Regions from separate parts of the Herbaspirillum sp. NPDC101397 genome, predicted to be linked through region 2. Evidence: predicted binding sites of a transcription regulator. Region 2 holds the regulator's gene; each other region holds the start of a gene.
The links. The regulator sigma-54, encoded in region 2, starts transcription at its own class of promoters, with help from an activator protein. The targets are predictions, from matches to a motif close to TGGCANGNAANCTGCTTT.
Positions count from the first base shown of each region.

Region 1: a site for sigma-54 is predicted at 2,466-2,483, ahead of ACIROW_RS15605 (outer envelope protein). Genes of this name have one in related genera too.
Region 3: a site for sigma-54 is predicted at 2,545-2,562, ahead of glnA (type I glutamate--ammonia ligase). Genes of this name have one in related genera too.
Region 4: a site for sigma-54 is predicted at 4,185-4,202, ahead of ACIROW_RS17745 (TorF family putative porin). Genes of this name have one in related genera too.

Region 1 is NZ_JBIWNS010000006.1:107,677-115,394, forward strand. It holds gene puuE (allantoinase PuuE) at 1-42, shown strand, start outside; gene ACIROW_RS15600 (urate hydroxylase PuuD) at 111-1,325, opposite strand; gene ACIROW_RS15605 (outer envelope protein) at 1,462-2,298, opposite strand; gene ACIROW_RS15610 (ABC transporter substrate-binding protein) at 3,009-4,040, shown strand; gene ACIROW_RS15615 (ABC transporter ATP-binding protein) at 4,088-4,882, shown strand; gene ACIROW_RS15620 (ABC transporter permease) at 4,906-5,688, shown strand; gene ACIROW_RS15625 (ABC transporter ATP-binding protein) at 5,801-7,375, shown strand; gene ACIROW_RS15630 (ABC transporter permease) at 7,380-7,718, shown strand, end outside.
Region 2 is NZ_JBIWNS010000004.1:82,166-89,883, reverse strand. It holds gene ACIROW_RS10890 (SDR family oxidoreductase) at 1-604, shown strand, start outside; gene ACIROW_RS10885 (UbiX family flavin prenyltransferase) at 653-1,252, opposite strand; gene grxD (Grx4 family monothiol glutaredoxin) at 1,263-1,574, opposite strand; gene hpf (ribosome hibernation-promoting factor, HPF/YfiA family) at 1,876-2,229, opposite strand; gene ACIROW_RS10870 (RNA polymerase factor sigma-54) at 2,353-3,834, opposite strand; gene lptB (LPS export ABC transporter ATP-binding protein) at 3,868-4,611, opposite strand; gene lptA (lipopolysaccharide transport periplasmic protein LptA) at 4,613-5,170, opposite strand; gene lptC (LPS export ABC transporter periplasmic protein LptC) at 5,235-5,846, opposite strand; gene ACIROW_RS10850 (KdsC family phosphatase) at 5,843-6,394, opposite strand; gene ACIROW_RS10845 (SIS domain-containing protein) at 6,394-7,422, opposite strand; gene ACIROW_RS10840 (cation:proton antiporter) at 7,679-7,718, shown strand, end outside.
Region 3 is NZ_JBIWNS010000002.1:178,471-186,188, forward strand. It holds gene glnL (nitrogen regulation protein NR(II)) at 1-223, opposite strand, end outside; gene ACIROW_RS05605 (DUF4124 domain-containing protein) at 370-858, opposite strand; gene glnA (type I glutamate--ammonia ligase) at 1,007-2,422, opposite strand; gene ACIROW_RS05615 (rhodanese-like domain-containing protein) at 2,794-3,258, shown strand; gene ACIROW_RS05620 (response regulator) at 3,355-4,050, opposite strand; gene ACIROW_RS05625 (response regulator) at 4,059-4,742, opposite strand; gene ACIROW_RS05630 (EAL domain-containing protein) at 4,898-6,148, opposite strand; gene ACIROW_RS05635 (DUF1120 domain-containing protein) at 6,409-7,065, shown strand; gene ACIROW_RS05640 (DUF1120 domain-containing protein) at 7,102-7,718, shown strand, end outside.
Region 4 is NZ_JBIWNS010000007.1:82,931-90,648, reverse strand. It holds gene ACIROW_RS17765 (hypothetical protein) at 1-427, shown strand, start outside; gene ACIROW_RS17760 (caspase family protein) at 497-2,014, shown strand; gene ACIROW_RS17755 (YifB family Mg chelatase-like AAA ATPase) at 2,280-3,464, opposite strand; gene ACIROW_RS17750 (accessory factor UbiK family protein) at 3,475-3,717, opposite strand; gene ACIROW_RS17745 (TorF family putative porin) at 4,258-5,058, shown strand; gene ACIROW_RS17740 (P-II family nitrogen regulator) at 5,070-5,408, shown strand; gene ACIROW_RS17735 (ammonium transporter) at 5,421-6,980, shown strand; gene gshA (glutamate--cysteine ligase) at 7,239-7,718, shown strand, end outside.

The DNA.
Region 1 (7,718 bases), on a different contig from region 2:
ATCGCCAACCATTGGCGCGAGCAGCATCCTTACCCCGGCTGAATGCACCGTCGAAAAGAAAAAGGCTGAACGTTGTGTTCAGCCTTTTTGCTTTGGCGCCTGCTATCTGATCATTCGCCCTTGGCGCCTGCTTCAAACCACTTGCCCAACAAGGCCCGCTCGTCATCCGTAATATTGGTCATGTTCCCCAGCGGCATGGCCTTCTGCACCACCGCTTGCTGGTAGATCTGCTGCGCATGCTGCAACACGCCATCCTTGCTGTCGAGCAGGATGCCCTTGCCAGGCACCGGCATCAGCGTCGGCTTGGCCGCATGGCACTGGATGCAGCGCGTTTCGATCACGTGTTGTACTTGCGCGAACGAAACGGCCGGTGCGTTTTGCTGTGAAGGTGGAGGCGCAGGCTGCAGCGCCGACTTCGGCACGATCCACGCGGCCACGCCGGCAAGGATCACCACCGCTGCAGCCGGATACTGCCACTTGATGACGCCCTTGTGCTTGAGCACGAAGAACTGCCGGATCAGCACGCCCGCCAGCATGATCAGCAGCAGCACCAGCCAGTTGTTGCCGGCGCTGTAAGTCATGCTGTAGTGATTCGACAGCATCGCGAAGATCACCGGCAGCGTGAAATAGGTGTTGTGCACGCTGCGCTGCTTGCCGCGCTTGCCGTGGATGGGATCGGGGCTCTGCCCCGCGCGCATCGATGCCACCATCTTGCGCTGGCCGGGAATGATCCAGAACAGCACGTTGGCGCTCATCACGGTGGCCAGCGAGGCGCCGGTCATCAGGAACGCCGCGCGTCCTGAAAACACATGGCACGCCACCCAGACCGCAGCGACGACATAGAGCGTGACCAGCACGCCGACCACGCGGTCGCCGCCCGGTTTGTCGCCGAACAGACGGCAGATGGCGTCATACACCAGCCAGCCCGCAGCCAGGTAGGCCAGCGCGGCAAACACCGCCGTCGTCGCGCTCATGTCGAGCACGTGCTTGTCGACCAGGAAGGTGCCGGCATTGAACAGGTACAGCACCGAGAACAGTGCGAAGCCGGACAGCCAGGTGCTGTACGACTCCCAGAAGAACCAGTGCAGGTTTTGCGGCAGCGTCTTCGGCGCCAGCAGGTATTTCTGCGGATTGTAGAAGCCGCCGCCGTGGACCGCCCACAGCTCGCCGCCGACACCCTTCTCCAGCAGTTCAGGATCGTCCGGCCGGGTCAGGCTGTTGTCGAGCCAGACGAAGTAGAACGAGGAGCCGATCCAGGCGATCGCCGTGATGACGTGCAGCCAGCGCAGCAAGAGATTGAGCCAGTCGAAAATATATGCTTCCATTGCGCCCCGCGTAGTGAGTCGATACCGGAATTGTTTATACCATTACTGCCGAAAAAAATGCCGGATCAAAAGACCCGGCACCGAAGGAACTGGATCGACCGGCGTGACGCCCACACCGGCCGATCCGCAGAAACGCTTAGAAGTGGTATTCGGCGCGGATCATCGGCGTCTTGGCCAGCGAACCGGGGACATTGCTAGGATTGCCGAACTTGTTGCGCCAGTATTGATATTCCAGGCCCACGCGGAAGGTGTTCTTGCCCATGCCCATCGGCATGCCGACGTCATACATGATCTGGCCGTCGAAATTCAGTTCAGGGGCAGTGCCGCCGCCGAATTCGTTCTTGCCCTTGGCGGCGATGTAGTTCACGTAGCCTTCAAAGGCGAAGCCGCTGGTGCCGAACGGGATACCCCAGGCGGCGTTGAGCATCGGGTGCGTGTCGTAGGAATAGCGGCTGCTCATGCGCACGCCGTTGTTGAGCGGCTGATTGCTTTCCCACAGCGCCAGCAGGCTGATGTTGAGGAAGCCTGGAACATCCAGCATCACCGTCGGGCCGGCAACGATCATGCGCTTGCGCGAGCTGTAGCCTGGATCGTTTTTGGTGTTCCAGTCAAAACCGGCAGTCAGACCAAAACCGCGCGCAGGGCCGAAAGAGAGGTCCTTGCCGGCGACCTTGCCGATATCCAGTGTATGGCGATAGACGATATACGCTTCTTGCGATTCGTTGTCTTTGCTATCCGACATCAGCAAGTCGACGTTCAGGAAATTGGTGCCGTATTTGTAGCCGCTGGCATGCGTAAAATTGACGATTTTTTTCGCGATGTCTTGCGAATTGAACGGCTCGGCAAATTGCGTACCGTAGCGAATACCGATCGAATTGTCGGCCCACTCGGCAGCGTTGGCCGACATGCTGCCCATGGCCGAGACGGCCAGCGCTGCGGTAGTCAAGCACATCCCCATTGCACTCTTCTTCATGCGTTTTCTCCCTTTGCGTTTCATTGAAAAATAAATCCGGATCCCATCGCTCGTCACTGGCTGCTTGCTGCAACCTGCAACGCGCGCTCCTTCATTTGCTCACCCATATCCAATCAGGTCTGGCATCGCACCCAACAACCGTCGCTGCGCAATCCGCCGGGTCCATCAATGCAAACGTCATGCCAGCCGAAAACAAGTCGTCAAAAAACTGTCGACAATGCGCCGGCGCGTGCATCGGCAATGCGAAAAAATGGATCCGGCGAAGCCGATGTCCGCACGCCAGCCGGCGCCGCTGCACAGAATGAAAACAGCCCATCCCACCATGCCGCCGAGAAGGTTGCGACGGAAGATTGTCGACAAGATATAGAACGACAGTACTAAACCCGCTCATCGACGCACACCTCTATTTACAAGGCTTACGCGGCCGAAAGAATACTGTTTTTAGTGCAACTCTTGCTAGAGCGGTGCAGCAAAGCACCAAATTGTCGCAAATGAAATTTTGGATTGTCGACAAAATAAAGCTGACTTGAAAGCCGACTGCAGCGCTGCCTTCGCTGTCGCCGCCATCCGACGTTCTTGGCACAGTAAATGCTTTTCATCGGACATCGTTTATAAAAACCGGACAACAAAACCGGGCCGCATTGGCGACATCGCTTCACCGCCGCCTGCGCCCGGCCAACCGATCAACCGATTCCAACGGGAAGCCCACCATGCACGCCAACAAGCTCTTCAAGTTCACCGCCGCCCTGCTGCTCAGCGCCGCCTGTTCGGCCGCCTTCGCGCAAGAAACCAAAATCAAGTTTCAGCTCGACTGGCGCTTTGAAGGTCCGTCTGCGTTGTTCCTGGTGGCCAAGTCCAAGGGTTATTTCGCGCAGGAGAAACTGGACGTCGTCATCGACGCCGGCAGCGGCTCGGGCAACGCGGTCAATCGCGTGGCCTCGGGCACTTACGACATGGGCTTTGCCGACATGGCGGCGCTGATGGAATTCACCGCCAACAATCCGGCTTCGCCGGGCAAGCCGATGGCCGTGATGATGGTCTACAACGACACCCCTGCGGCGATCTTCTCGCTCAAGAAGACCGGCATCAAGACACCGGCCGATCTGGTCGGCAAGAAGCTCGGCTCGCCGGTGTTCGACGCCGGTCGCCGCGGCTATCCGATCTTCGCCAAGGCCAACGGCCTGGATGCGTCCAAAGCCAACTGGATCAGCATGGATCCGCCGCTGCGTGAAACCATGCTGGCGCGCGGCGACGTCGACGCCATCACCGGTTTTTATTTCACCTCGCTGCTGAACCTGAACGCACGCGGCATCAAGGATCAGGACATCAACGTGATGATGTATCCCGACTACGGCGTCAAGCTGTACGGCAACGCCATCATCGCCAACGAGAGTCTGATGAAGACCAATCCGGAAGCGCTCCGGGGCTTCCTGCGCGCCTTCGCCAAGGCGACCAAGGATGTGCTGGCCAATCCCGAAGCCGCCATCAAGGTACTCAAGGAACGCGACGGCCTGATTGACGAGAAGCTGGAACTGCGCCGTCTCAAGCTGGCCATCTCCAGCGCCATCGCCACGCCGCATGCCAAGGCCGAAGGTTACGGCCAGGTGTTCCTGCCGCGCCTGACGCTGATGGCTTCGCAGGTGTCGGACGCCTACGGCACCAAGACCCGCGTCAACGCGGAAAAGATCTGGACACCGGCCTACCTGCCGTCGAAGGAATTGCTCAACGTGTTCGGGAAATGACATTGCAAGCTGACACTATTGAAGCAGGCTTGGCTGATGTGGCTGCCATGACGGACACCTCGGACACCTTCGTCGACTTCCGTCGCGTCTTCCTGTCCTATGACGGCTCCGACGAATTTGCGGTCGAAGACATTTCCCTGCAAACCAGGCAAGGGGAATTCATCGCCATCGTCGGTCCGTCCGGTTGCGGCAAGTCGACCTTCATGAAGCTGGCAACGGGCTTGAAACGCCCCACGCGCGGCAGCGTCGCCATCGCCGGCGCCGAGGTAACCGGTCCGCTCAAATTCGTCGGCATGGCCTTCCAGGCGCCGACCCTGCTGCCGTGGCGCACCACGCTCGACAATGTTCTGCTGCCGCTGGAAATCGTCGAGCCGTATCGCCACGACTTCAAGAAGAACAAGGCGCAGTACACCGAGCGCGCGCTGAAGTTGCTCAAGACCGTCGGCCTGGACGGCTATGCCGACAAGTTTCCGTGGGAACTGTCGGGCGGCATGCAGCAACGCGCGTCGATCTGCCGCGCGCTGATCCACGAGCCGAAGATGCTGCTGCTGGACGAACCCTTCGGCGCGCTCGACGCCTTCACCCGTGAAGAACTGTGGTGCGTGCTGCGCGAACTGTGGACCGAGCGCCAGTTCAACGTCATCCTGGTGACCCACGATCTGCGCGAGGCTGCTTTCCTGGCCGACACTATTTACGTGATGAGCAAACGCCCCGGCCGCATCGTGGCGCGCAAGGAAAATCCGCTGCCGCGTCCGCGCGAGCTGGAGCTCACCTACACCGATCCCTTCAACGCCCTGGTGCACGAGCTGCGCGAGCATATCGGCCGCGTGCGCAACACCTGAGAACCACCTGAACCAAGGCGCCCATGAAAAAACTTTCCTCAATGAACCAAGCCGCCCGCACGCTGGCGCCGTGGATACTGCTGCTGGCGATCCTGGTGGTCTGGCAAATCATCTGCAGCGCGCTGGACGTGTCCGAGTTCATCTTTCCGAGCCCGATGGCGATCATCGAGGCCATGATCGAATTCGCCGGCCCGATCGCGCATCACGCGCTGTCGACCTTCTGGGTCACCATGGTGGGCTTCGCGATTGCGGTCGCGGTCGGCGTGTCGCTGGGCTTCCTGATCGGTTCTTCGCCGCTGCTGTATGCCGCGGCGTATCCGTTGATGACGGCGTTCAACGCGCTGCCCAAGGCCGCCTTCGTGCCGGTGCTGGTGGTGTGGTTCGGTATCGGCGCCGGGCCGGCGATCCTGACGGCCTTCCTGATTTCCTTCTTCCCGATCATGGTCAACATCGCCACGGGTCTGGCGACCCTGGAGCCGGAACTGGAAGACGTCTTGCGCGTGCTCGGCGCCAAACGCATGGACATCCTGCTCAAGGTCGGCATGCCGCGCTCGCTGCCCTACTTCTTTGCCTCGTTGAAGGTCGCCATCACGCTGGCCTTTGTCGGCTCGACCGTGTCGGAGATGAACGCCTCCAACGAAGGCATCGGCTACCTGCTGGTGTCGGCCGGCTCGTCAATGAAGATGCCGCTGGCCTTTGCCGGACTGGTGGTCATCGGCGCGATGGCGATGGCTATGTACGAACTGTTTGCAATCATCGAAAAACGCACCACGCGCTGGGCCCACCGCGGCGGCAACCGTTCGTGATATTTTTTGCAATTTTCCCGATTGTCGACAATTTGGCTATGGTAAATTCCGCAGATCATTTGAATAACCTGGAACGCGCGCGGGAAGGCGCGGTTCCTGCGAGGGGAAATCCGTGACCGCAACGTCGCCTGCGCGCCTGCAAATAGCGCATATCCGCAAGGCCTATCCAGGAGTACTGGCCAACGACGACATCAACCTGAGCGTCGCGCCCGGCGAGATCCATGCCGTCCTTGGCGAGAACGGCGCCGGCAAGTCGACGCTGATGAAGATCATCTTCGGCACCGTCAAACCCGACGCCGGTGAAATCTACTGGAACGGGGCGCTGGCGCATATCGCCAATCCGCAGATCGCGCGCAAGCTCGGCATCGCCATGGTATTCCAGCACTTTTCTCTGTTCGACACGCTGACCGTGGCGGAAAACATCGCGCTGGGTCTCGACGCCGACACCGACATGCAGGACCTGGTCGCGCGCATCCGCCAGACCGGCGAAAAATACGGTCTCGAGCTGGAGCCCAATCGTCACGTCCACACGTTGTCGGTGGGCGAGCGCCAGCGCGTGGAAATCGTGCGTGCGCTGCTGACCAATCCGCAATTGCTGATCCTTGACGAACCGACTTCGGTGCTGACGCCGCAGGCGGTCGAGAAGCTGTTCGTCACGCTGCGCCTGCTGGCCGACGAAGGTTGCAGCATCCTCTACATCAGCCACAAGCTCGACGAGATCCGCGCACTGTGCCACAGCGCCACCGTGATGCGCGGCGGCCGCGTGACCGGGACCTGCGATCCGCGCAATGAAACCAGCGCCGGCCTGTCGCGCATGATGATCGGCGAAGAGCTGGTGCGGCTGCGCCGCGAACGCAATCCGCAGTTTTCCGGCATGCAACGCAACGAGCGCAAGCTGCACGTCAATCGCCTCTGCCTGCCGAAAGCGCATCTGTTCGCCACCGAACTGCAAGACATCGAATGCGAAGTGCGCGCCGGCGAGATCGTCGGCATCGCCGGCGTGTCCGGCAACGGCCAGCAGGAATTGCTGGCGGCGCTGTCCGGGGAAGACCAGCGTGCCGCGCCCAACATGATCATGCTGAGCAGCGCCGCCGTCGGTCATCTGGCGCCCAATCCGCGCCGCGCCAAGGGCCTCGGCCTGGTGCCCGAAGAACGTCTCGGCCGCGGCGCCGTGCCGACGCTGAGCCTGTCGGCCAACATGCTGCTGTCGCACCAGAAAGTGCCGTACGTCAAACACGGCATGATCGATTTCGCCTACACGCGCAAGATCGCCGCCTCCATCATCGAACGTTTCAAGGTCAAGGCCAGCGGCCCCGACGCGCTGGCAAAAAGCCTGTCCGGCGGCAACCTGCAAAAATTCATCGTCGGCCGCGAGATGGAGCGCAAACCCAGTGTCTTCATCGTCGCGCAACCGACCTGGGGCGTCGATGTCGGCGCCGCCGCACAAATCCATGCCGAAATCCTGGCGCTCAAACAAGAAGGCTGTGCCGTGCTGGTGATCTCCGAAGAACTTGATGAGTTGTTCGCGCTGTGCGATCGCCTGCATGTGATCGCCAAGGGACGTTTGTCGCCTTCCGTCCCGATTGAACAGGCCACGCGCGAGCAGGTCGGTTTGTGGATGAGCGGCTTGTGGAACAATGACGCGCCGCCTGCGCCGAACAATGCTGCGGAGGCTGCACATGGTTAAGTCTATGTTCACCTCGCTCCCTTTCAGGCTCGAGCTGCGCGGCGTGCCGTCGCGCCGCATGACGTATCTGTCGCCGGTCATCGCCATCATCCTGACGCTGTTGCTCGGCGCGTTGCTGTTCCTGGCGCTGGGCAAGGATCCGATTGCCGGCCTCAAGGTCTTCCTGGTAGATCCGTTCAGCAGCAAGCGCGCCATCAGCGAACTGCTGCTCAAATCGATTCCGCTGATCCTGTGCGCGCTGGGCCTGGCCGTGTGCTTCCGCGCCAGCATCTGGAACATCGGCGCGGAAGGCCAGTTCACCGTCGGCGCCTTATGCGCGGGGGCGCTGCTGGTGTGGATTGAC
Region 2 (7,718 bases):
CGGCGCCAATGCGCTGGTGGTGCCGGCCGACGTCAGCGATCCGGTTTCGGTGAAGAACCTGTTCGCCAAGACCAAAGAGAAATTCGGTCGCCTCGATCTGTTGTTCAACAACGCGGGTATTTTCGCGCCGCCGATGTCGCTGGAAGAACTGAGCTACGAGCAATGGAAGTCGGCGGTCGACATCAACCTGACCGGCGTCTTCCTGTGCACCCAGGAAGCGTTCCGTCTTATGAAGGAACAATCGCCGCGCGGCGGCCGCATCATCAACAACGGTTCGATTTCGGCGCACGCGCCGCGGCCGTTCTCGGTGTCGTACACCGCGACCAAGCATGCGATTACCGGTCTGACCAAGTCGACCTCGCTGGACGGTCGCCGCTACGACATCGCCTGCGGCCAGATCGACATCGGCAACGCCTCGACCGACATGACCGAGCTGATGAAGAAGGGCACCTTGCAGGCCGATGGATCGACCCAGGTTGAACCGACCATGGACGCCGGCCATGTGGCGAAGGCCATCCTTTACATGGACAGCCTGCCGCTGGATGCCAACGTGCAATTCATGACGGTGATGGCGACCAAGATGCCGTTCATCGGTCGAGGTTGATACGCTCTTCCGCAAAGAAAAAACGCTGCTCTCAAGGCAGCGTTTTTTTTATGTCTGCTGGTTTTTTAGACCGGCCCAGCGCGGTGTCAGCGCATGCGCAATGTCGTAGAGGTCAAGCACGCGGCCCAGCGTGTGGTCGATCATTTCCTCGATGGATTGTGGGCGATGATAGAAACCGGGCAGGGGCGGGAAGATGATGCCGCCCATTTCGGTGACGCTGGTCATGTTGCGCAGGTGGGCGAGATTGAACGGCGTTTCGCGCACCATCAGCACCAGGCGGCGGCGTTCTTTCAGGACCACGTCGGCGGCGCGCGAGATGAGATTGTCGGACAGGCCGTTGGCGATGGCGGCGAGCGTCTTCATCGAACAGGGCGCAACGATCATGCCCGAGGACGTGAATGAACCGCTGGCGATCGAAGCGCCGACATCGCGCACCGGATGGACCACGTCGGCCAGCGCCTCGACGTCCTTGCGGCTCATGTCGAGTTCCTGATGCAGGTTCAGCACGCCGGCTTCGGATACCAGCAGATGGGTTTCCACACCGGCGTCGCGCAGCACGCCCAGCAGGCGCACGCCGTACGCCACGCCGGTCGCGCCGGTGATGGCGACGATCAGGCGGCGGCGCGGCGGTGCGGAATTTGTCGCGATGGACAGGGGATCAGCCCTTGAACAGGGTTTGCAGTTCGCCCGATTCGTACATTTCGCTCAGGATGTCGGAGCCGCCGATGAATTCGCCCTTGACGTACAACTGAGGGATGGTCGGCCAGTTCGAGTATTCCTTGATGCCCTGGCGCACGTCGGCGCTTTCCAGCACGTTGACGGTGACGATGTTTTCCGCGCCGCTGGCCTTGAGCAGTTGGATCGCCTTGCCCGAGAAGCCACACTGCGGGAATTGCGCGGTGCCCTTCATGAACAGCACGACAGGGTTTTGGGTAACGGTTTCCTTGATCCAGGATTGGACTTCGCTCATGACTACACCTTCAAAAAGTTCGCAATGCCGCCATTATATGAAAAAGCGGGCGTGCGCGTTGGGAGAGTGCCGTTGCACAGGGGAATGTCTTTCAGGCAACACGGCGCGGGTGGGCTGCTGTGACCAACATGTAAATGATTTGCAGGATTGCAAGAGATGCCTTGCGAGGCAGGTGGGGAAAAAGTGTAAAAGATTTTGAAAGATATTGAAAATACGCGATGAAGTTGTCGTTGCAGAAACAAGAAAGGGCGCTTGCGCGCCCTTTTTTTGGTGCCGGTCCAGTCCGCCGGCTAGTTGGCTATCACGAGGCAGCTGCGGGCAACGGTTCTTCCGGCAGGCGTTTTGCCATCGAGTGATGGTTTTGCACGCGGTCCTTGTGCTTGATCACCTGGCGATCCAGTTTGTCGATCAGCATGTCAATGGCGGCGTACAGGTCGTGTGCAATGCTCTCGGCATGCAGGTCTTTCCCCTTGATATGAACGTTTATTTCTGCCTTCTGGCGTTTTTCTTTTTCGGTCAGCTTGTCTACGCTGAGAATGACACTGATGTCGATCACATGGTCAAAGTGGCGCTTGATGCGCGTCAGCTTGTTTTGCACGTACTCGCGGATGGCGGGGGTCAAATCGAGATGATGGCCACTAATGGTCAGATTCATACAGCACTCCTATCGTGAGATTGCTGGAGGTTCTTACGCATTGTCCGGTTGCTTGCAGGCAGCACCAGAACAAAACACCCGAACTCAACAGAACACAGCAACGATGCTTTGCTACAGAAAAACTTACAGAGATTTGCGGAGATTCACCGGCGGAATTTTGAGCACTTCGCGGTATTTCGCGACGGTACGTCGCGCCACCACCATGCCCTGTTCCGCCAACATATCTGCAATCTTGCTATCAGAGAGTGGGTTCTTAGGGTCTTCTGCTCCTATCAGTTGTTTGATGAGAGCCCGTATCGCAGTGGAGGAAGCTTCACCTCCGGTTTCTGTTGCGACGTGGCTGCCGAAGAAGTATTTCAACTCAAACATGCCATGCGGGGTCAGCATGTACTTCTGAGTCGTTACACGAGAAATAGTGCTCTCGTGTAGACCCAGTGTATCAGCTATTTCGCGCAACACAAGGGGTCTCATGGCAACGGCGCCATGTGAAAAAAAGTTGCGTTGCCTCTCAACAATTGCCTGGGCGACACGCAAAATTGTGTCGAAGCGCTGACGCATATTTTTGATCAGCCACTTGGCTTCCTGCAGCTGCGAACCGAGCGAGCCGTCGCCCTTGGCTTGCTTGAGTGCGTTGGCGTACATGGCGTTGACGCGCAGCCGTGGCATCACGTCGTGGTTGAGCAAAACCTGCCAGCCGTCCTTGGACGCTTTGACAATCACGTCGGGCACCACGTAGTCGGATCGGCCCGATGCAAACATGGCGCCGGGATGTGGATGGCACTGGCGAATCACGGCTTGCGCCTCGCGCAGGTCTTCATCGTCGCAACCGAGCGCTTTCTTGATTTTATTGAAATCACGCTGGGCGAACAGCGCCAGGTAATCTTCAACGATGGTCAGCGCCAGCCGGCGTGTGACAAAGGCAACTTTCGGCAAGCGCCGGACCTGCAGCGCCAGGCATTCGGAGGCGCTACGCGCGCCGACGCCGGCCGGCTCGAAGCTCTGCAGCAGCTTCAGTGCAATGGTCAGTTCGTCAAGTTCGATTTCCAGTTCTTCGGGCAGGCGCGCGTGGATTTCTTCCAGCGATTCTTCGAGATAGCCATGGTCGTCAATCGCATCGACGATCAGTTCGATCAGCGCACGGTCGCGCAAGCTGCGCACGGTCAGGCGGGTCTGCTCCTGCAGGTGTTCGCGCAGCGTGACGTCGTGGGCTTCGAGTTGCGGACGCGAGTCTTCGTCGTCGGGTGTCTTGCCGGTGCGGGCGACGTCGTCGAAGCTCCAGTCGGCATCGCCGCTCGCATGCTCGTCGCCGCTTGCGCTGTCCTGCGGATCGCCGGCTTCGCCTTCCGCGGGTGCAGCGCTGGCGGCGCTGTTTTCGACCGGCTCCGCCTGCGCCGAAGACGGGCTGCTGAGGGCGCCGTCGGCAAGCAGCCGCACGGAATTGTCGAGCGCATCGTCGAGGCGTTCCAGCAGCGGATTGTCCGACAGGATCTGTTCCAGTTCCTGGTGCAGTTCCAGCGTCGACAGCTGCAGCAAACGGATCGACTGCTGCAACTGCGGCGTCAATGCCAGATGCTGAGAGGTGCGAAGCTGGAGGGATTGTTTCATTCAGTTTTCAGTTGGCAGCGTATTGCCTGCGGATTACATGCGGAAGTGTTCGCCCAGATACACGCGGCGGACGGACTCATCGGCGATGATGTCGTCAGGGCTGCCGCTGGCCAGCACGGTGCCCTGGTTGATGATGTAGGCGCGATCGCAAATGCCCAGGGTCTCGCGCACGTTGTGGTCTGTGATGAGCACGCCGATGCCGCGTTCCTTGAGGAAGCGCACGATGCGCTGGATCTCGATCACGGCGATCGGATCGATACCGGCGAATGGTTCGTCGAGCAGCACGAAGCGCGGATCGGTCGCCAGCGCACGGGCGATTTCGACACGCCGGCGTTCGCCGCCGGACAACGACAGTGCCGGGCTTTCGCGCAGCTTCTCGATCTGCAATTCGTGCAACAGGCTGTTGAGGCGGCCTTCGATTTCATCACGGCTGAGCGACTTGCCGTTTTCCTTGCGCAGTTCCAGTACGGCGCGGATGTTGTCTTCCACGTTGAGCTTGCGGAACACCGAGGCTTCCTGCGGCAGATAAGACAGGCCGAGCTGCGCGCGCTCGTGGATAGGCAGCCGAGAAATCGCCGAACCGTCGAGATCGATCTCGCCGCCGTCGGACGGCACCAGGCCGACGATCATGTAAAACGAGGTGGTCTTGCCGGCGCCGTTGGGGCCGAGCAGGCCGACCACTTCGCCGCTGGCGACTTCGAGCGAGACGTCGCGAACGACCTGCCGCGCGCCATAGCTCTTTTGCAATCCGCGTACTACGAGAGAACTGATCGCCATCTTATTGGCCCTTCGAAGAATCGACGCGCGGCTGGATGATCGCGGTGATGCGACCGCCGCCGGGTTTGCTTTCGCCGGTGTTGGTGTTGTTGACCGAATAGAACTCGGCACGGCTGTCGTAGGAGATGAACTCGCCGTTGACTTCATCGGTCACGCGCGGGCCGTCCATGCGCTGCATGTGGGCGCGCGTAAACAGTTTCGAGATTTCAGTCTTCTCGCTGTATTCGATGCGTTCGGCCTGGCCTTCGATCCACAGGTTGGGGCCGCCGTCGCGTTTCTGGCGGAAGCTGGCCAACTGGCCGGGCGCCGCATAGAGGATAGCCAGTTCATAGCCGGACGGATCGGTGGTCAGCACCACCTTGCCGGCCTTGATCAGCAGCGTGCCGCGCGTGAGCACGACGTTGCCGGTGAAGGTCTTCACCTGCTTGACGTCGTCGTACACCATTTGCTCGGCTTCGATGCGGGTCGGCTTTTCAGTGTCGGCGCGTTCGGCGCGGGCGAGGCCGGCAACGCTCATCAGGAGCACGGTGAGCAGCGGCAGTAGGGATGTCGTTTTCATAGGATCCTGCGCAAGTATCTCGTTTTGATTATGCCAATTGGCGATGGGAGCTGAAGACTGACGGCTAACGCGGCGGACGTGAGCGCGGCTGGTACGTGCCGCGCACATTGTGGAGCAATTGGAATTCCTGTGTCGCGTTGTTGGCGATCATGCCGGTGCCGGTCATGATGGATTGCCCCATCGTGATTTCAACCGGCTTGTCGGTGCGCGCGATGTCTTCGTCTGGCAGCAGCAGCAGGTATTCGGTTTTCAGATGCATGTCTTCGGCAGTACCGAACGCGGAGCGGTCGGCATTGACGTTGTCATACATGTGGATCTTGCTGTTGTCGTCTTCAATCCTGGCACGCTGCGAGCGCAGGGTCATCGGCGGCTTTTCCTTGGTCAGGCTGGTGATGACGGGCAAGGTCACTTCGAACGAATCGTCGGTCGGGAAGTGCACCATCTTCTTGCCGGTGATGTCGTAGCGCGGCTGGCCGGTTTCGGACATCTTCACGTAGCTGAAATCTTCGACGTAATAATCGGGCTTGCTGCGCGGACGTGCGGCAAGCGTGTCGTCGGCGTTGCGCCGCATGACCTGCAGCACCCAGAAGCTGCCGAGCGCCAGCGCCGTCAGCACCACAAGCACGACAATCAACCGGATGCGCTGCGCTGCGCGTTCGCCGCTGCGATTGCTCATGCCAGGTAAGCGGCCAGCGCCGCCTCGTAATAGCCTTGCGCGGTCAGGATGAAGTCGCAGACCTCGCGCGCCGCGCCGTTGCCGCCGGTGCAATCGGTGATGTAGTCGGCGCGCTGCTTGACGTCATGATGGCCGTTGGCCACACAGGCGGTGAAACCGACCTTGGTCAGCACCGGCAAATCGATCACGTCATCGCCGAGGTAGCCGCAGGCGGAGGCCGCGATGCCGGTTTGTTCCAGCAACTGCGCGAAGGCGATGCGCTTGTCGTGCACGCCCTGGAACACGTGGGCAATGCCCAGGTCCTTGGCGCGGCGCAGGACGATCGGCGACTGGCGCGCGGTGATGATGGCCGTGGCGATGCCGCCGAACTGCTGCAGCATCTTGATGCCGTGGCCGTCGAGTGCGTTGAAGCGTTTGACCGGTTCGCCTTCGGGGCCGTAATACAAGCCGCCGTCGGTCAGCACGCCGTCGACGTCGAAAATCATCAGCCGGACTTGCCGGGCATTGGCGACGGCCGCCGCACTGGCCTTGCTGAATCGATCTGTCATCAGATCACCTTGGCGCGGGTCAGGTCGTGGATGTGCAGCGCACCCACCAGCTTGCCCTGGGCGTCGGCCACCAGCACCTGGTTGATGCGGAATTCTTCCATCAGCTGGACGGCGTCGACCGCCAGCTGATCGGGATTGATGGTGCGCGGACCGCGATGCATGACGTCGGCGATCGACGATTTGGTGAAATCTTCACCGCGCTCCAGCAGGCGGCGCAGGTCGCCGTCGGTAAATACGCCGATGGGATGGTTGTCATCGTCGACGACGGCGGTCATCGCCATGCCCTTGCGGGTGATTTCCATCAGCGCCGCCGACAGCGTCACGTCCGGCTTGACTGCGGGAATAGCGTCGCCGGTGCGCATGACGTCGCGCACATGGGTCAGCAGGCGGCGGCCCAGCGCGCCGCCCGGGTGCGAGCGGGCAAAGTCTTCTTCCAGGAAGCCGCGCGCGTCCAGCAGCGACACCGCGAGGGCGTCGCCCATGGCCAGCGTGGCGGTGGTACTGGCGGTCGGGGCGAGGTTGAGGGTACAGGCTTCCTTGGCCACGCCGACGTTCAGGTGGATCGCCGACAGGAGCGCCAGGCTCGATTCGTCGTTGCCGGTCATGGCGATCAGGTAGGCGCCCATGCGCTTGATGATCGGCACGATCGCCATGAGCTCGGCGGTCTCGCCGGAATTCGAGATGGCAATGAAGACATCGTTAGGAGTCACCATGCCAAGATCGCCGTGCGCGGCTTCGGCCGGGTGCATGAACAGCGCCGGCGTACCGGTCGAGGCGAAGGTGGCGGCGATCTTGCGGCCGATATGGCCGGATTTGCCGATGCCGGAGACCACCACGCGGCCCTTGCATTCCAGCAAAACCCCGACGGCGCGGGCCAGCGGTTCGGCCTCGGCGTCCGACATGCGGGATTTCAGCGCCAGGATGGCGTCGGCTTCGATTTGCAGGGTTTGACGGGCGAGCTCAAGCGCGCGGCGGGCGCGTTCTGTGGAAAAAGATTTTGGCAAGATTTTGGCTTCGGTTACACTCATATCCGAAGTATAAACGAATTACGAAAGCAAAAAACTTGCCAGATGTAACCTCGTGTAGCGTCAGGGATGTCGCGCCGCCGGATCCTGCCCCGCAATCTGCGGTGCAACAGCACGAACAGCCTGGGGGACAAGGCTGGTCGCAGCAGGCTTGCTGCAATGCGATACCGATCGGAATCCATGGCGGCAGGGCGGGCATGATTCTGGCTTAACAGGCCTTGCGGCCTCCACTTATAAAAATTGCTTCGTTTTCCACTACATGTTTTCAGGACTAGAGCTCACTCTTTTTCTACTCGGCG
Region 3 (7,718 bases), on a different contig from region 2:
TGTCGGCGAACTGGTGCGCCACCGCCTGGTAGAACAAGGTCGCGAGCTCTTTGCCGTTGAGGAACAACTCACTGAGCTTTTGCTGGGACAGCACCTTGAAGGAACTCTCCAGCAGGTTTTCGGCCGCGGCGTTGGCGTACACGATGCCGCCGTTGGCGTCGAGAATGATGACTGCCGATGCCAGCAGGTCAAGACCATCGAGTAAAGGTAAAGTTGTTTTCATGCGTTCCGATAAATTAATGCCGCATCAAGTATGCCGTCGCGGCTTATGGCCGCGGGCTCGGATTTGTCAGCTTCCCCTCAGCTAAGCAAGATTTGGGCAAGCCTGCAATATGACTGACTTCCCGGCTTGCCGAGCGTATCGGGCAACTAACGCAGCCTGGCCAGCTCGCGTCGGAGCGCCTCGACATTGCGTTCCGTGCGGGCGATGTCGTCCTTCATGGAGGCAGCGCGTTCCTGGTATTTTGCATAGTTGCGCTCATCGCCGCGCCGTTCAGGTTCACCGTTGCTGTATTCCGCTTTCAGGCTTGCCAGCTTGCCCTCTTCCACCCTGAGTTCATCCTGCAATATCAGCTTGCGATCGCTGTCGCGTACTTTCTGCGCCTGGCCGTCGGCCTTGGGGAAAGGGCTTGCCGCCATCGCAGGCTTGTTCGGTGCGACGCGTTTATTCTGCGTCGGCGCCGGTGCACTTGCAGCCGGTATATCCAGTTTCCGGCAAGCTTTGTTGATGCCGGTGTTGCGGTATTCGGTCGCGCCATTCGGGTCGATGCAGACATAGACCTCGTCTTGCGCCGGAGCTGCGTGTACGACGGCCGCGCAGGCCACGCCCGAGAGTACGGCGAGCACAAAAAATTTCATTGGTCCATGCCTCAAAAATGCAATGAAACCAAGTGTATGACAAGACTCGCCGACGGACAAACGGGCTCCGCCCGACGCAAACGGAAAATGCCGCGCGCATAAAAAAAGGGAAGCAAGCTTCCCTTTTTTATCAATGCAAAATCGACGATTACAGCGAGTAGTACATGTCGAATTCGATTGGGTGTGTCGTCATGCGATAGCGTTGCACTTCCTGGCCCTTCAGGTCCAGGTAGGCATCGATCATGCTGTCGGTGAAGACACCGCCGCGTGTCAGGAACTCGCGGTCCTTGTTCAGTGCATCCAGCGCTTCTTCCAGCGATGCGCACACTGTCGGGATCAGCTTGTCTTCTTCCGGCGGCAGGTGGTACAGGTCCTTCGAAGCAGCTTCGCCTGGATGGATCTTGTTTTGCACGCCGTCCAGACCTGCCATCAGCAGAGCCGAGAAGCACAGGTATGGGTTCGCCAGTGGATCAGGGAAACGTGTTTCGATACGGCGACCCTTAGGATTCGCAACGTGTGGAATACGGATCGATGCGGAACGGTTACGCGCCGAGTACGCCAGCTTGACCGGTGCTTCGAAGCCTGGAACCAGACGCTTGTACGAGTTGGTGCCTGGGTTGGTGATCGCGTTCAGCGCCTTGGCGTGTTTGATGATGCCGCCGATGTAGAACAGCGCGAATTCGGACAGGCCAGCATAGCCGTCGCCTGCGAACAGGTTCTTGCCGTCTTTCCAGACCGATTGGTGAACGTGCATACCGGAGCCATTGTCGCCGACCAGTGGCTTAGGCATGAAGGTCGCTGTCTTGCCGTAGGTGTGGGCAACGTTCCAGATCACATACTTCAGTGTCTGTGTCCAGTCAGCGCGCTCAACCAGTGTCGAGAACTTGGTGCCCAGTTCGTTTTGACCTGCGCCGGCCACTTCGTGGTGGTGCACTTCAACAGGGATACCCAGGGATTCGAGGATCAGGGACATTTCCGAACGCATGTCCTGGAAGCTGTCGACTGGTGGCACTGGGAAGTAGCCGCCCTTGACGACCGGACGATGGCCGGTGTTGCCGCCTTCGAGCTTGGCGCCGGAGCTCCACGATGCTTCTTCGGATTCGATCTTGACGAAGGAACCGGACATGTCCGCACCCCAACGTACGCCGTCGAAGATGAAGAATTCTGGCTCAGGACCGAAATAGGCGGTGTCGCCCAGGCCCGAGGACTTCAGGTAAGCTTCAGCGCGCTTGGCGATGGAGCGTGGATCACGGTCGTAACCCTTGCCATCGGATGGCTCGATCACGTCACATTGCATGAACAATGTGGTTTCTTCCATGAACGGGTCGATGTTGGCGGTGTTTGGATCAGGGATCAGCAACATGTCCGAAGCTTCAATGCCCTTCCAACCGGCGATCGAGGAACCGTCGAATGCGTGACCCGACTCGAACTTGTCGATGTCGAAGTGGGAAACAGGCACAGTTACGTGTTGCTCTTTACCCCGGGTATCGGCAAAACGGAAATCAACAAACTTGACTTCATTGTCTTTCACCAACTTCAAAACCTCTGCGGCCGTCCTTGCCATGCGAATCTCCTAAAACGAGGAAGTAGTATAAATTTGTACAATTTGGGTGATGAGCCGACTACGTGCGACTTGATGTGTGCAGCAAATACAACAGATAGTGCGCCAGAACTCAGGCGGGAATGATAGCAGATTCCATGCCATCAACTGCCTTGCGTTCATGCTTATGACATATTCTAGGGAGTTATTGACGGGTGGGCGTTTCCGAGCAGTGCATGCCAATTCCAATAATGAGCAATTATGGTGCAAATGAATATTTATGCACCAATAAAATGCGATTTATGTGAAATGCTTAATTTTGGTGCAAATACTCCGCGCTGCTGGCGTTGAAATAATAATTTAGGTATCTTTTCAGCAATTCTCAAAGGACTCTGATGACGACTTCCAACGAAATTCTTTCCACCGCCGCCCAACGCGCTCAGTCCGGCCAATTTCCGTATGCCGGTGCGGTAACGCCGCAAGAGGCGTTTGCCCTGCTGCAGGGCGACCCGGCCGTGAAACTGGTCGACGTCCGCACCAAGGCGGAACGCGACTGGGTCGGCCAGGTCGTCATTCCCGCCGAACAGCATCTCGCGGTGCAATGGAATCTCTACCCGGAAAGCGTGCCCAATCCGCAGTTCCTGGAACAACTGGGCGCTGCCGCCGGCAAAGAGACTACCTTGCTGTTCCTGTGCCGCTCGGGCGTGCGTTCCCGCCATGCCGCCAAACTGGCGACCGAAAGCGGCTATGTGCGCTGTTATGACATCCTGGAAGGCTTCGAGGGCAACAAGGACAGCGCTGGGCATCGCAAGACCATTGAGGGATGGTGCAAGGCCGGCCTGCCGTGGGTCGGGGCTTGAGTTGACTTGAATCGGGCGACGCCGCTCTGGCGTTCCTTCATCGCAAAAGCCAAACGGCCCGCATCAGCGGGCCGTTTGGCTTTTTGCAAACTTGAATCAGATGGATTGCAATTGCCGTTCGAGCACACTGACTTCAGCGCTCAGATCAGACGGCGGCTGCGCGCGATGCACGGCAATTGCTTCGATACGCTCCAGTGTCCTGACAATCTCGCCTGCCGCCATCGTCAAGGCAGCACCTTTCATCCGGTGCGCCAGCCTTCCGACCGAAGTAATGTCAGCCTCATCCATGGCCGCCCGCAACGCAGCGAAGTCCTCGAGGGAGGTTGTGCGGAACAACGCGGTCAGATCCACGCTGCGCATGTCGTCGATATGCATCGGCGCCGCGTCTGTCACGTCGACATCGCACCACAGCGAGAGCATTTTTTTCAGTTCGTCGACCGGCAGGGGCTTGCCGAGTACACCGTCCATGCCGCTGTCGAGGCAAAGCTGCATATGCCCTGTATCCGTTTCTGCGGAAATGGCGATGATGGGCGTATGCACACGCTCTTCTTCCCGCTCACGCCGACGGAAGATCTTCGCCACGTCGTAGCCGCTCATGTCGGGCATCTGGCAGTCCAGCAGCACCAGATCGAACTCGCCCTCCTGCAATGCCGCAAGACCCGCGGTACCGTCTTGCGCCATCGCGACTTTGCAGCCCAGTTTCTTCAGTTGCTTCTCGATGACGACGCGGCTGGTCGCAGAATCGTCGACGACAAGAATCTGCAGCGAAGGAGCCGGGGCAATCGTGTTCATGGTGCGTCCTATATGTCTTGGAGTTGATGCTGAATCTTGAACAGTTCATTGTCGTTGCGCACTCCCAGCTTGCGGAAGGCCGCCTGCTTCTGTCCGCTGATGGTCTTGACGCTGCGCGCGAATTTTTCCGCAATCTGCGTGACGCTCATCCCTTCAAGGCAGCAGCGCAACACTTCTCGCTCGCGCGGCGACAACTCGACGTTGTCGGTGAGCGAATCGCCGTTTGCAGATTCTTCGTCCGAACCGTTGCTGGACAACATGGAGGATATCTCCGCCGCCATCAACGGATTCAGATGCACGCGCCCCACCGCCACGGAACGCACGGCAGCAATCAGCTCGGACAATTCCTGCTCCTTGCCCACGAAGCCGCGCGCACCGGCGCGCATCGCCAACGCGACCGTAGCAGGATTGTAGTGCGAGGAAGAGACAAGAATTTTACTTTCCGGGAAACGCACCTTGAGGGCCCGGATCAGGTTGAGGCCGTCGATGTCGTTGGCCCCGAGGGAATAGTCGATCAGCAGGATATCGGCCGGCGAGGCGCGCAAGGAGGACATCATGTCCTTGCTGGCGGCATAGGCGCCGACCACCTGGAAATCGGATTCTTCCGTCAATCGCGCCGCGAGACCATGCCGGACCACGGCATGATCGTCGAGCAATGCAATACGAATTGCCTTTGTCGCAGTCCAGGTCATCATGGCGTCCTTTCGCAGACGGTCATTCACGCAGAAAACCGCTAGACATCGAAATCGATGCTCGCTTCGCCTGGATGCGATGGTGAAAGGTGCGATTGCCGACCAGTCGAATTATGGTCGAGTGTATCAAAAATAGTAAAAATACAATAGAAAACTCAGGCATTGATGAGGCCATTATTGAACAGTTGATTGGCTCCGACCTTGTTAAGGAACTCTTCCTGGCGCATCGGGGCGGCAATATAACCCTGCCCGCGCCCACATCCCATGGCGGCCAGGACCTCCATTTGGCGGGCGTTCTCGATCCCTTCCGCCGTCACGGTAAGTTGCAGGCGCTTGGCAATGCCGATGATTGATTCGACGATGACACGGCATTGCGCCTGACGCAGAAACTGGCGCACGAAGTGGCGGTCGATGCGGATTTCGGTGAAAGGCATTTGCGACAGCAGCTTCATGGTTGAAATTCCTGAACCGAAGTCGTCGATCGACAAGCCGAATCCGCGCACGCGCAAGCGGTTGAGCGACGCTGCCAGCCTCAGCGCATGTTGCGACGGCTCTTCTTCTGAAATGCCCACGGTAACAAGGTGCGAGCCGATGCCGTAACGCTGCGAACGCTCGTAAAGGTAATCGGCGATCTCGGGCGTCTCCAGAGTCGAAGCGGAGGCCTTGATGCAAATCGGGATGCTGCAGCCTATCTGCTCCAGCTTCTGTTGCGTTTTCAGCACATGATTGACGGTGCGGTAGAACAACATGAGGCCAAGCCCCTGCCGTTCGATCAGCGTCATGAACTGTTCCGGAACGAGATAACTGAATTTGGGATGACTCCAGCGCACCATGGCGTCAGCGCCGACGATGGTTTTGGTTTCCAGCGAAACCTGCGGCTGGTACCACACCTCGAATTCGCTGGTGTCGCAGATGGCCCGCAGGATGTCGTCGTCGCCGATGGCGCCGTCCGCCGGGGGTGTTTTTCCGCTCTTTCCCGGCAATGGCCTGGTCGCGTTCATCAGCGTCAGCGAGGTTGCCAGGATGGTTTGCAACGCGGGCAAACTGAGCGGCTTGGCGATCGCCTCGACGAAGGGAAAGCCGGCCGAATACGCCAATTGCAGATGCGACTCGCGTACGTCTTCGGGATGCGCGCTCATCCACACCAGCATCGGTAATTCCTTGCCTGCGGATTGCGCTGACCGGTCTTGCGCCAGCACGAACTGCGAGCCGTCCATGTTGGGCATGCCGATATCGCAAAAAATCAGATCGATGCGGCGTTCAGCCAGTCGCTCCATTGCTTCCATGCCGTCGGCGGCATCAACCACGTCGACGCACCCAAGCTCGCGCAATTTTTCGATTGCAAATATTTTTTGCAATGGCTCGTCTTCTACGACAAGAACAGAGAGATTCGCGACAGTTTTCATCTTTACCCCAAGCGAGATGTGCACCGCAGCTGCGGCATAGACTTGATTGACCAGATGCAATTCTGATCATCTTGCCGACATCCGTATATGAGAATGATCTCAATTCGGCCCAGCTTATTTGCTAGCAAACGCTCAAAAAAAGACGAGTTCGCCACAGCCGTGATGTTTTTTCATCCGTTTCCGATATTTTCATTGGATGAACATCTCGCCAACGTTATCCTTGCCTGATCAAATCAAATAGCCAGCGACATGGGGAAAGCATGAAAAAGGCCGTATCGCAGATGCTGTTGCATGGCATCGCACTCCCTCTGCTTGTCGTCGCGTCCACCACCGGCGCAACGGAATTGCGCGTGACGGGCAAGATCGTTCCCAACGCCTGCCTGCCGGTTTTTTCAGATGCCGGCGTGGTGAATTACGGACCGGTTTCGTCAGAGCGCGGTGCGGCAAAAATCCTCAATAAAAAAATCTTTTCGCTTTCCGTTTCCTGCGCACTCCCTTCACGTCTTGCGATCCGTTTGATCGACAATCGCGAGAGCGCTCCCATACCGCAAATGCAGACAGTCGCGATACGGAATCGCAGCAAAAAACATCTGTTCGGATTGGGCGCCGAGAGCGGACAAAACGCCGGCGCATACATCGTCTCGTTCGAGCCTGCGCATCCGACCGCGACGTCTCCGGCCATGCTGGAATCCGCCACCGGCATCAACGCCACGCAGTGGATGCTGAGCAGCGACAACACCATCCGCAAGAACGTGCTTTACGCTTGGGATGCCGAACACAAAATCCATCCCGGCGGCACCCTGAATTTCGAGGCGAAACTGAGTGTCCAGGCCTTCATCGACAACGCCGACAATACCTCGGTGAAAGAAGATGCGCCATTGAACGGCTCGGCCACCTTCGAACTGTTGTATCTGTAGATGCCGATCACCCGAGAAAATGAAGGAAGCGCACCCGTGAAGAACATCGCGTCCACTCCAATCATGACGCTGGGAATTTTTTGCATTGCAGCGGCAACGATCACTGTCACGCATGCCGCCAACATGGTGGAAATGCAGGTCGTGAGCGTCATCACCCCTGCAGCGTGCACGCCGATGTTGTCGGGCGGAGGCGTCGCCGACTACGGCACCATCCCGGCGCAGTCATTGAAACCCGGCGCCGTGACGCCCCTGCCCGCCAAGTCGCTGTCGTTCAGCATCAACTGCGACGCCGCCGCTAAAGTCAGCATCAGGGCCATCGACAACCGCACCAGCTCGGTCATTGTCGGTATCCTTGCGGCCGGTTCCGGTGACGGCAATCTCAACGACAGTTTCAACTTCGGTCTCGGCACCGCCTCCGGCAAAAGCATCGGCGGCTATGCGATCGTGTTTCAGCCCGGATCCTATACGGGCGATTACCAGCAGGCCCAATTGTTGTATTCGACCGACAGTGGTACGACATGGCAACCCTCGACCAACGGCTATATCGCCAAGAACCGCAGTTTCAGTTGGGGAGCGCCGGGCAGCAGCTACGTGTCTTCCCTGCGCACGATCTCCGGCACCGTCGTCGTGCAGCCGTATATCAACAAGCCTGA
Region 4 (7,718 bases), on a different contig from region 2:
TCAAAAATTTAGTGCTATTTACGAAAATCTTCAGTCGGAAAATCCTGAAGATTGGTCGAATGCGGTGCATGGATGCCGTCGAGTTCTTCAAGACCTTGCAGACGCCGTATTTCCGGCGACAGATCTGCCTCGTAAAATTGAAGGGGGAGGAAAGACCCGCGAAATTAAACTCGGTCCCGACAACTATATAAATCGTCTGATTTGTTTTGCTGAAGATAACTCATCTTCGGAACGTACGCAGGCGATCATCGGATCACAAATGGCTTTTCTCGGTGATAGGCTAGACGCGCTTTTTCAGGCCGCACAAAAGGGATCACATGCAACAATTACTAGTCGGCAGGAGGCTGATCGATATGTGATCTACACATATATGGCTATCGGAGATATCTTGCAACTACGTCCTAACCAAGGCAAAAATCCTGGGTAACACATTCCAAAAGGCGGAGTGACGATGTAGTCCATAGTTCTAAGTGGATTAATTGTCCTACAAAAACATATGTTCAAGAATCTGGCAATTATTCTGGGAGTCACGAATTATCAATCTCCCAACCGTCCTTTACCCGCGTGTACTAACGATGTCGCACTGATAGAGGCATTGGCTCGCCGAGGTGGTGAGTTTCAAGATGTCGTTGTTCTCCAATCTCGCGATGCCGAAGCTGTGAAGATGGAGCTGGCCGAGGTTATTCGGAGATACGAATATGACGACATCGGTCATCTTTTTTTTTATTTTACTGGTCATGGTGAGGAAGTTAATGGGGAGTTCTGTTATTTACTGCGGAACTATGACAAGTCGTGTGCGGCGCAGACATCGATTTCTAATTCGGACCTCGATCAAATGCTTTTGAGTCTGTCGCCAGTTCTATTTGTAAAAGTGGTTGATGCATGTTATTCGGGAGTCGCGTATATCAAGGATGGATCGAGTCGCTTTGATAGCTACAAAGATTTCATCAAGGGAAAGCATCCGAAAATATACTTCATGGCAAGTTCGGAAGGTGATCAGCGTTCTTATGCGGACGTTCGAGGAAGTGACTTTACCAACGCTTTTGCGCGCGGAGTAGTGAGTCAATCCTCCGAACTGGTGAGATATAAAGCGATAGCTGATTTCGTTACGGATGCTTTCGAAAATAAAGGAGGCCAGGTGCCCTACTTTATTGTGCAAGGGAATCAAACCGAAACGTTTGGTACATATGCTGCAGATGTCAAAGAGCTCATTAAGGATATGCTGCCACCTGCCGATCAATTAGGTGATGTGAATATAGCCGTTATAGAAAATGAGGACTGCGAAATGGATGAGCCTGTCGAATCGGCCTCTACTAATGCAAGAACTACCAATTTAGTTGAGTTGGTGCGACAGCGTGCGGCGTTGTATGCCACGATGGCCGAGGCTCAGCAATACATTGATCAATTACATACGCTATTAGGTACGCCATTAGTTGACCCAACTGTCGAACAACTGTTTGAGGTTTCGGTGGATTTCTCAGCTAGTTACGACGGTTTGTACGGAAAAGAAATTGCGCAATGGTTATTGCAAAATCAAGACAGAAATTACTTCGCAAGTCCGACTCACACTACAGAAGAATTTGAAACAACCGTGAATCCATTATTTGGCGGCCTCGCGGCATTTACTGGCGAAGAACCCAAAAAAGTAGTCAAAACCCGGAGAGTCCTATCAGGGGTTTCCAGTCCTTTATCCAAAGACATGTCCTTTTCCGTGTGCTGGATTGGATTGAAACCGAAATTTCAAAATCTCACGAAATTCGGTGCCGACTTTACTTATTTAGTATCAAAAACGCATATCCAAATTTTTTATAGATTTAAAAAATACGTCGAAAAAGCGTGGGGAGATTTTAGTGTCGATCGCTATAGCGATTGGCAGCGAACTGAACATGCAACGCGAGACTCGGGACAGGCCACCAATGTAGTTAGCGAGTTTTACACTTCTTTGTATGCTTGGGTCCTTGAAGATGTGGGCCACACTTTTACCGACGATAGAAAGATTTCCGAAGAGAGCTAAACAAAGTCTCTTTGCTTGGGCTTCGGTGAAATTTAATATCTATATTGCTAGGATTAAATTCCGTTAGACCTACCATTTTGATGGACAGCGTCCAATATCTCGCCTTCATAATATTCCAGCTTACTAGCGTGGAACACATTTCATAAAAAGCTATGAGATGTGTTCATGCTATCCCCACTTTGTTGCAACTACATTGATTTGTACGCCTGTTGCAGGACGGGCAATTACATAGCATTTACTGTTTAACAATGTGAAATCGTCAGAGTTAGGCGCTAATTTTAATGATTTGTGTGTCTAACTTTGACGATGGCCAGTAACGCGTCACCTGATCTGGCGTGCAACGGCATTCGCGATGAAGCGCGCCGAGGTAGCCGCAGGGGCAGGGATTCATGGCGGCAATCAATTGGAAGCGCGCCGGAAAATCAGCCTGGCGCGCCGCGCGTGAAATTGTAATCTGACCCGATTCCAGCGGCTCGCGCAATACTTCCAATACCTTGCGATCGAATTCCGGAAGCTCATCAAGGAACAGCACGCCCCGGTGCGCCAGCGAAATTTCACCCGGACGCGGCGTACCGCCGCCGCCCACCAGCGCGACGCCCGATGCGGTGTGATGCGGCGAGCGGTAAGGACGCACCTTCCAGCGCGCGGCGGAAAAACCGCCGGTCAGTGATTGCACTGCTGCCGATTCCAGCGCTTCTTCATCGGTCATGGGCGGCAAAATACCTGGAAAGCGCGCCGCCAGCATCGACTTGCCGGTGCCGGGAGGGCCGACCAGCAACACGCTGTGACCACCGGCCGCGGCGACTTCGAGCGCGCGCTTGGCCTGCAACTGGCCTTTGACGTCGGAAAAATCGAGATAGGCAGGTGCGGCAGGCTTGATCGCCGGCCGGTGCTGCGTCAGCCGGGCATCGCTGTCGGCGCCGCGCGCGGCGAAATGCGCGCATACCTGCAGCAGCGAATCGGCGGGGAAAATGGTGGCGTCGGCGACCAGCGCAGCTTCGTCGGCATTGTCGCGCGGCAGGATGAAGATACGTCGGCGACCGTCGCTGTGATGCGAGGTGCGCATGGCGTACGTCATGGCCAGCGCACCGCGGATCGGACGCAGATCGCCCGACAGCGACAGCTCGCCTGCGAATTCGTACTCGTCGAGGCCGTCGCCGGGCATTTGTCCGGAAGCAGCCAGGATGCCCAGCGCAATCGGCAGATCGAAGCGGCCCGATTCTTTGGGCAGATCGGCCGGCGCAAGGTTGACGGTGATTCTCTTGGCGGGGAATTCAAAGCGCGCATTCTGCAATGCGGCGCGCACGCGATCCTTGGATTCCTTGACCTCGGTTTCCGGCAAGCCCACGATGGTGAAGGACGGCAGACCGTTGGCCAGGTGTACTTCCACCGTGACTTGCGGCGCATGCATGCCCGCCAGCGCACGGCTCTTCAATACAGCAAGGCTCATCGTGACCGGATCAGGAGGCTTTCTGGCGCGCTTCGAGTTCGGCCACGCGGGCTTCCAGCTCTTCCAACTTGGCGCGGGTCTTGGCCAGCACCTGCGCCTGGATGTCGAATTCTTCGCGGGTGACCAGGTCCAGTTTGGAGAAACCCTGGCTCAGCATGGCCTTGACGTTCTTTTCGATATCCTTGGCCGGAGAGTTCTCGATAGCCTTGTTGATTTTGGATTGAATATCTTCGAAGAATTGTGGCTTATCCATGATGCTTCCTTTTATTAGTAGTGACGATCCGACAAGTGTAGCGCTTTCGTTGTCCTGCGGGAAAACAAAGCGGCGCAAAAGGCGGCCATGTGATCGGCGTGATGGCGTTACCTGTCAGAATCGCGTCGCGCGGAAACGTTCATCACCGGTCCTGCGAAGGGTTGACGGCCTGTCCAAATATAAGAAGGCGACCACCGAAAATCCCGCGTAAGATCGTTGCAGGGCATTGCATTTTTGCAACAGTTTCTTGCGTGCTCAACTGGGTGGCAAAACCGCGCCCAGCCATGCACCATAAAAAACAAAAATTTCCCAGTGGAAAATGTTATGTTGAAATTGTTGCGCACTATTGTTGTGCGCCAAGGTTTGTGTTTCACTCTAATGCACTGTTTTTGGGAAAAAAAGAAAAAATGCCTAATTGGAATGTTGATTTGCGCTAAAAAAAGTAACGCAAACCGCCAAAAAAGGGTTGGCATGGCTCCTGCTATACAAGTTGTGCAGAAATGAACAATTTGTTGTTTAACAGAAACCTAGAGGGACGCCATGAAAAAATTGATTCTTGCAACAGCAGTCGCAGCATCGTTAGTCGCCAGCTTCGCCCATGCGGAAGACGCACCTAAGCCAGACAATGAAGTTACCTTCAATGCTGCCGTCGTCAACGACTACCGCTATCGCGGCCTGACTCAGACGCGCTTCGACCCGGCTTTGCAAGTTGGAGCTGATTACACGCACAATCCAACCGGTCTGTATCTCGGCACATGGCTGACCAACATCAAATGGATCAAGGATGCAGGCACGCTGACCGGCACTAACACCAAAGGCAATGTCGAGTGGGATATCTACGGCGGCAAACGCGGCGATATCGGCGGTGGCTTCACTTATGACGTCGGCGGTCTGTACTACTACTACCCAGGCAACACGCTGTCCAACAGCGGCGCCAAGAACGCCAATACATTCGAACTTTACGGCCAGGTGGGCTACGGTCCAGCGTACTTCAAGTACTCGCAATCGCTGACCAATCTGTTCGGCAACGTTAGCAGCAAGTACAGCCAGTACTTCGATCTGGGCGCCAACATCGACACTTGGTATGGCGTGATCCTCGGTCTGCATGTCGGTCGTCAGAACGTCAAGGGCAGCAACAACGGCGTCTCCAATGACCAATACAGCTACACCGACTGGAAAATCGGTCTGAGCAAGTCGTTTGACGAACTGGCCGGTGTTACCTTGGGCGTTGCGTATCTGGGCACCAATTTGAAGGATGGCGTGCAAACAACCCCTGTTTCCGATGGTTCCAAGAATGTCGGCAAGAGCGGCTTCGTCGTTTCCCTCAGCAAAACTTTCTAATTGAGGTCGGTATGAAACTGATTACAGCGATCATCAAACCATTCAAGCTCGACGAGGTGCGTGAAGCCTTGTCGGCAATCGGCGTGCAAGGCATTACCGTGACGGAAGTCAAGGGTTTCGGCCGCCAAAAAGGCCACACCGAGCTGTATCGCGGTGCGGAATATGTTGTGGATTTCCTGCCGAAGACCAAGATCGAAGCCGCAGTCGACGATTCCATCGTTGAGCGCGCGCTGGAAGCGATCGAGGCTGCAGCACGCACAGGCAAAATCGGCGACGGCAAGATCTTCGTACAGGATCTGCTGGACGTTATCCGCATCCGTACCGGCGAAACCGGCAAAGACGCTCTTTAAGGGGGAACAGTAATGAGTATTAAAAAAATGTTTTCAAGTGCGCTTGCAATTGGCACCTTGTTGTTGGCGGTAAGTTTCGCCGCACCGGTCCAGGCGCAAGACGCACCGAAGCCGGAAGCTGCAGCTGCAGCTGCTCCTGCGGCGGAAGCGCCGAAGGCTGACGCACCGAAAGCCGAAGCACCTGCAGCAGCTCCGGCTGCCGCCGCTGCTGCTCCTGCCGCCGCTGCAGCCCCGGCTGCTGCCGCAGCTGCACCCGTGCTGGTCCCTAACAAGGGCGACACGGCCTGGATGCTGGTATGTACTGCATTCGTGATCCTGATGACCTTGCCAGGCCTCGGCCTGTTCTACGGCGGCCTGGTCCGCAGCAAGAACATGCTGTCGGTGCTGATGCAATGTTTCGTGATCTTCTCGCTGATCTACATCCTGTGGTTCGTCTACGGCTACAGCATCGCATTCACTGAAGGCAACGCGTTCTTCGGCGGCTTCGATCGTCTGTTCCTGCATGGCCTCAACGGCGACTCGACCACTGCCACCTTCAGCAAGGGCGTCGTGATTCCTGAACTGTCGTTCGTGGCCTTCCAGGGCGCGTTCGCAGCCATCACCGTGGCGCTGATCATCGGTTCCTTCGCAGAGCGCGTGAAGTTCTCCGCCGTGATCGTGTTCTCGATCCTGTGGTTCACCTTCTCGTACCTGCCGATGGCCCACATGGTCTGGTTCTGGCCTGGTCCGGATGCATTCACCGACGCTGCCGCTGCAGAAAAGGCGACTGCGATTTCGGGTTGGTTGTTCCAGAAGGGCGCGCTGGATTATGCCGGCGGCACCGTGGTGCACATCAACGCTGCGATCGCCGGCCTGGTCGGTTCGTATGTGATCGGCAAGCGCGTCGGTTACGGCAAGGAAGCCTTCAAGCCGCATAGCCTGACTCTGACCATGGTCGGCGCTTCGCTGCTGTGGTTCGGCTGGTTCGGCTTCAACGCCGGCTCCGGTCTGGAAGCCAACGGCGGTGCAGCGTTGTCCTTCGTCAACACCATCCTGGCAACTGCTGCTGCAGTGCTGTCGTGGAGCTTCGGTGAATGGATCGGCAAGGGCAAGCCGTCGATGCTGGGTGCAGCGTCGGGTGCCGTCGCCGGTCTGGTGGCGATTACTCCTGCAGCCGGTTTCGTCGGTGTCTGCGGTGCGGTTGTGATGGGCCTGCTGGCCGGTCTGCTGTGCCTGTGGGGTGTCACCGGTCTGAAAAAGCTGCTGGGTTCGGACGATGCGCTGGACGTCTTCGGCGTGCACGGCGTGGGCGGTATCCTGGGTGCGATCCTGACTGGCGTGTTCGCTGCGCCTAGCCTGGGCGGCACAGGTATCTATGACTACGTCGCCAACGCAGTCGCTCCCGACTACTCGATCGGCGGTCAGGTCTGGATTCAGTTCCAGGGCGTGCTGACTACCGTGATCCTGTCGGGCGTGGTCTCCTTCATCGCCTACAAGCTGGTCGACATCGTGATCGGTCTGCGTGTGACGGAAGAAGAAGAACGCGAAGGTCTGGACATCTCCAGCCACGGCGAATCGGCTTACCACTCCTGATTGTTTCCCGGGGGCCTTGCGCCCCTTTCAGAAGCGCCCGCGACTCCGGTCCGGGCGCTTTTTTTATGTCTCTTTAAAAAAACGACAACGCCGCCATGTAAAAGGCCTCTCCACCAGATATTGCCGTGTGGCGGGCGACGTAATAGCCAGAATCCCGCTAAAATGGCCGGTTCCTGTCGGTTTTGTTATCGGTTGTTTCCATCGATCACCGGCCGCTATTTCGTCCAATCGCTACCCAGCACGCGCAGAAGGTCTTTTATGGTTCCGCATCTTGTCACCGCCCTCAACGGTCCGCTTCTCGACCTGGAAAAGAAAATCCTGGGCGCAACTCCCGCGATCGAGCGCTGGTTCCGCATGGAGTGGCAAGAGCACACGCCGCCGTTCTATTGTTCGGTCGACCTGCGCAACGCCGGCTTCAAGCTGGCGCCGGTAGACACCAATCTGTTCCCGGGCGGCTTCAACAATCTGTCGCCGGAAATGCTGCCGCTGGCCGTGCAGGCCGCGATGGCCGCGATCGAAAAATATTGCCCTGACGCAAAGAACCTGCTGCTGATCCCCGAGCATCACACGCGCAACAGCTTCTACCTGCAAAACATCGCGCGGCTGATGCAGATCTTCCGCCAGACCGGCCTGAATGTGCGCCTCGGTACCCTGGAAGACATCAAGAAGCCCAAGCAGATCGATCTGCCCGACGGCAGCACCATCACGCTGGAGCCGCTTGAGCGCTCCAAGAACGGC